Regions from separate parts of the Delftia sp. DS1230 genome, predicted to be linked through region 2. Evidence: predicted binding sites of a transcription regulator. Region 2 holds the regulator's gene; the other holds the start of a gene.

Region 1 (2,391 bases), 1.4 Mb from region 2:
CAGCCACCAGCGGCCAGTCCAGCACCACGTTCGACAGGCCTGTCAGCACCTGCAACACCAAAAACGCAGCCAGCACGCGGCGCTGCGGCGCCAGGGCAGGCGCCTCGCCCAACCGCCACCACAGCCCGGCAAGCGCGGCCACCACCACATAGGCCGCAAGGCGGTGCAGATAGTGGATGGCCGTGAGGCCCGCAAGGCTGATGTTGCTGCCGTCCTGCAGCAGGCCCAGCGGACGCCAGATCTGCAGCGCCTGCGAAAAATCCATGGCCGGCCACCAACTGCCCTGGCAGGTCGGAAAACTGCTGCAGGCCAGCACCGCATAGTTGGTGCTGACCCAGCCACCCAGTGCCACCTGCAGCACCAGCAAGCCCAGGCCCAGCCACAGCAGAGCACGCAGGCCCGGGGAAATCACCGTTGCCTGCTGCTGGCGTGCCGCCCGGCTCAGCCCCACGGCGGGCACGCACAGCAAGGCCAGCAGGCCCGTGCCGCCCAGCAGGTGCAGGGTCACGATGGCCGGAAACAGCTTCATGGTCACGGTCCAGGCGCCAAAGGCACCCTGCAGGCAGACCCAGAACAGCGCCAGCGTGGGCCACCAGGGGCTCATGGCCCCCCGCCGTGCGCCTTCCACGCCTTGGGCGCCACCCGCCCTGCCCTGGCGGCGCGCACGCCGCCAGGCCATGATGGTCATGGCGATGATGAGCACGCCCACGGTGGTGGCCAGATAGCGGTGGACCATCTCTATCCATGCCTTGCCATGCGTCACCGGCCCGGTGGGCATGGCGGCCTGCGCCTCGGCAATCTGCGCGCGGGCGCCCATGGGGCTGGCGCTGCCATAGCAGCCCGGCCAGTCAGGGCAGCCCAGGCCGGAATCGGTCAAACGCGTAAAGGCGCCGAACAGCACCAGGTCGAAAGTCAGGAACAGCGTCAGCACCGACAGTGCCTGCAGCCGCTTGAGCGAGCCACCGTTGCGGTTGCGCAGCCACACCCAGGCCAAGGGTCCCAGCGCCAGCAACAGGCCCAGCAGCATCAGCTCCAGAACGGGGGCCAGATCGTACAGCGCCTGCTCGTTCACCTCCGCCCTCCGCAGCGCAGCGTCCACCGGACGGAACCGACCCCAGGCAAGCCGCAAGGCAATGCCACAGGCGCATCCGGTTGGCGACAGCAGAACTTCATAAATGAGAGCAATTTGACGAGAAGGCTCAGCCCCATGCGCGAGATTGGATCGCAGGCCGGGCCCACAGAGAATCAGGACATGCACCCAGATACAGGCTGCGGGACGGCGCCCCATGCACAAGGCCCGCCAAGCGGGCCCGGTCGCTGCAACTTTCAGAGCAGCATGTCTTTGATATGAAACAATTCTACTTGCCTGCGCACCACTCAAGCGCCCAAGCGCGCAGTGCCCCTAGACCGCAGCCAGCTTCTTTTGGCCGGCGTGGTGCGGCTTGGGCCGGGTGCACACGAATTTGCGCAGGGCACCGCCCGAGGCATCGGTGGCCCGGCTTTACACAACTGCTCAGATTCGCTCAGACTCAGACGCCCAGCGTTCCTTAGATTGACGCTTTTACTTGGGGACCGGCAACCGCCGGGTGAGGCCATGATTGCAGGACGCTCGTGGACTGTGCTTGATGGGCGCGGACACGAAATCGGGCGTGTCGAAGGCGATGAATTCGTCCGGTGCGGGACCAGGCTCATCTACCGCATCGATGGGCCGGCGCTGTACTCCATGGACGGCTCGGCCAGACTGATGGGCTTTATCGAAGGGACCGAGGTCAGAACCCGGCAGGGGCGGATCTTTCTCAAATTCCTCGCGCATTGAACTGCGCTGCTCTGATCTGCGCAGCACCGTGCGCATGCAGCGGCAAGCTTTCGGCCCCCTTCTGCGCCAGCCGATGACAATCTATATCAATTCATTCATAGCCAGTCGCTAAGACGCACAGATAATTGCCGGCATTCGTGTGAATTGTGAGAAGGGACCGGGCCACGTGCCACGCCCTTCGCATGCTGGAGGATTGGCAGATGAGCGCCCCGGAAATGGAGGCCATACAGGAGCGGCTGAAGAAGCTGCGGGCCGACGAGGCGCAGGTAGCCGAGCAGCTGGAACGGCTGCAGACCCAGAAGGCTGCGCTGGAGCACAGGCAAGCCATGATCCAGGGCGCCTTGGAGGTGCTGGAAGAGATGCGGCAGGAGCTGGAGCCATGAACCGCGGCAAGCCCGGTTCGTCCCCGTCCCCGTCCTCGTCACCGCCCGCCACTGCCCTGCCAACAACCCAGGACTGGCTGGAAAGAATTGCAGCCCTGGATGCCACGCAGCCGCCGCCTACCCCACCTCGTCCGCGCAACACCCGCAAAGCAGCGCGCCGCAAGGCGGTCACCATCGTGGCAAGGCTGGTGC
Region 2 (2,391 bases):
TTGAAATGCTCGCGCAGCAGGGCCATCAGCGTGCGCAGCTCATCGTCCGAGAAGAAGGTGGGCGTGCCGCCGCCCAGGTGCAGCTGGCTGACGGCCTGGCCCTTGCCGCAATGGGCCGTGTGCAAGGCCATCTCGCGCGCCAGGTAGTCCAGGTAGACGGCAGCGCGATCGTGGTGGCGCGTCACGATCTTGTTGCAGGCGCAGTAATAGCACAGCGACTCGCAGAACGGCACATGCACATACAGCGACAAAGGCATGGCCCGCGCTGCGGTACTCGATTTGCGGTGCTCAAGTGCCAGGATATAGTCTTCAGCACCGAAAGCCTCCACGAAACGATCGGCCGTGGGGAACGAGGTGTATCGGGGCCCCGGTACGTCGAAGCGACGCAGCAGCTCTGGGGTGACAGCGGTCATGGGTTTTTTCCTCTAATGTCGTCCACTGTGCCGCAGCCCATTGGCCGCGTCCTTGACTCATATCAAGAGTTGTTCGCGGCAGTGCTGCGACAATTTGATCCAACTCATCGCCATCCACGAGGTCACCGCCGGCGCACTGCTGCGCCGCTGATGTTTACTCCATGAACCTTCAGACCATCAAAGCATCCTGTTCCAATTGCAACCTGCGCGAGCTGTGCATGCCCATGGGCCTGGATGCCGAGCAGATGCAGCGCATCGACGACATCGTGGCCACGCGCCGCAAGGTCAAGCGCGGCGGCCTGCTGTTTCGCAACGGTGAGTCCTTCACCTCGCTGTACGCCATCCGCACGGGCTTCTTCAAGACCTGCGTGGCCACCGAGGACGGGCGCGACCAGGTCACGGGCTTTCAGATGGCCGGCGAGATCATCGGCCTGGATGGCATCGTCAACGACCACCACACCTGCGATGCGGTCGCGCTGGAAGACGCCGAGGTCTGCGTCATGCCCTTCGACAAGCTGGAGGACCTGTCGCGCGAGGTCACGGCCCTGCAAAACCATGTGCACAAGGTCATGAGCCGCGAGATCGTGCGCGAGCATGGCGTGATGCTGCTGCTGGGCAGCATGCGCGCCGAGGAGCGGCTGGCCGCCTTCGTGCTCAACCTGGTGCAGCGCCTGCACGCCCGGGGCTTTTCCAAGTCGGAACTGGTGCTGCGCATGACGCGCGAGGAAATCGGCAGCTACCTGGGCCTGAAGCTGGAGACGGTGAGCCGCACCTTCTCGAAGTTTGCCGAGGAAAACATCATCGAGGTGCGCCAGCGCCATCTGCGCATCCTGGACACGGACGCGCTCAAGCGCATCGTCAACAGCCAGCAGTGCCAGTGAGGCCGCAAGGCCCCGCCCACCGGCAATGAACAGGGCCCGCGATCGCGGGCCTTGTTCATTGCCATTGCAGTGCACGCAGGTTCAATCGCGCCCCAGGCCCTGCATGGCCAGATTTGGGTCCGGCTCGGAGACCACGCCGTCGTTGAGATCGTGCGTGGAGCGTCCCAGCATGGTGGTCATGAGGCTGGACAGCATGGTCACGCCCCAGAAGGCGAAGAAGGCCAGCGTGTAGATTCCCTGCCGCGACCAGCCCAGGTCGCCGAGCCAGTGCAGCTCCAGCGGGTCCACGAAGGCGAATACCAGCATCTCCATCACGGCGGCGGCCAGAAAGGCCGGCCAGGCAATCCACATCCAGCGTTGGGCCAACATCAGCGATCTCCTTGAGCTGTCGAGGGGTGGCTTTCATTGTGCGCGCCGCCCTCGCACCGTGCCAAGCCCTGCGCACCCTGCACTGCCTGTAGGAAACCCTTGGCCCTCGCGCATGCTGGAGATGCCATCCACCATACAAAAAAGGCCGCGACTGCGGCCTTGTGCACGGCATTTTCCTGCGTTCAGCGGTCCGTGGGATGGTCCTGCGCGGGCGTGGCCGCGTGGTTGCGGCCGGTGACCGCGGGCGCCAGGCTCTTGGGCACTTCGCGCACGCCATCGGCACGCTCGTTGATGGTGATGCCATTGCGGTAATAGTCAGGATCGATCACGGGATCGGCGCCATTGATCGCAATGACGGCCGTGACCACGCCGGCCACCACGACGGCGGCCGGGCCGGCCACCACGAGCCAGACATGGGCGAACTTCCACCAGGGCTTGCCGGCGTCCGGATGCGAAGGGGCCGTGGCGGGCGCGGAGACTGCGGGACTGGAAGACATGGATAACCTCTTTCTTTCAAACAGCCGGCGCAGCCTGGGCGGCGCCGGCCAGACATATCACCGGGGCACCAGGAAGACGGCCTTTTCGGACGCGCGTCCCGCGCCTGAATGCACGGCATCGATATCGAAGAATACGGTGTGCGAGCCCGGCTCGGCGGAACCGTAGGGAATCTGCAGCCGCGCCGCAATGCCGCGCGTCTCGGCCGGGCCGACCTCGACCTCCTGCTCGGA

The links. The regulator FNR, encoded in region 2, switches genes on or off when oxygen is low (the NO sensors DNR and NnrR bind a similar motif). The targets are predictions, from matches to a motif close to TTGATNNNNATCAA.
Region 1: AAN986_RS12175 (COX15/CtaA family protein) is a predicted target of FNR. The motif match lies at 1,343-1,356, and genes of this name have one in related genera.

What each region holds. Positions count from the first base shown of each region.
Region 1 covers NZ_CP157763.1:2,726,675-2,729,065, reverse strand. Annotated here, with positions in the region: gene AAN986_RS12175 (COX15/CtaA family protein) at 1-1,072, opposite strand, end outside; gene AAN986_RS12170 (hypothetical protein) at 1,595-1,816, shown strand; gene AAN986_RS12165 (hypothetical protein) at 2,017-2,199, shown strand; gene AAN986_RS12160 (hypothetical protein) at 2,196-2,391, shown strand, end outside.
Region 2 covers NZ_CP157763.1:4,156,703-4,159,093, forward strand. Annotated here, with positions in the region: gene hemN (oxygen-independent coproporphyrinogen III oxidase) at 1-413, opposite strand, end outside; gene fnr (fumarate/nitrate reduction transcriptional regulator Fnr) at 575-1,294, shown strand; gene AAN986_RS18735 (hypothetical protein) at 1,376-1,663, opposite strand; gene AAN986_RS18740 (FixH family protein) at 1,846-2,160, opposite strand; gene ccoG (cytochrome c oxidase accessory protein CcoG) at 2,218-2,391, opposite strand, start outside.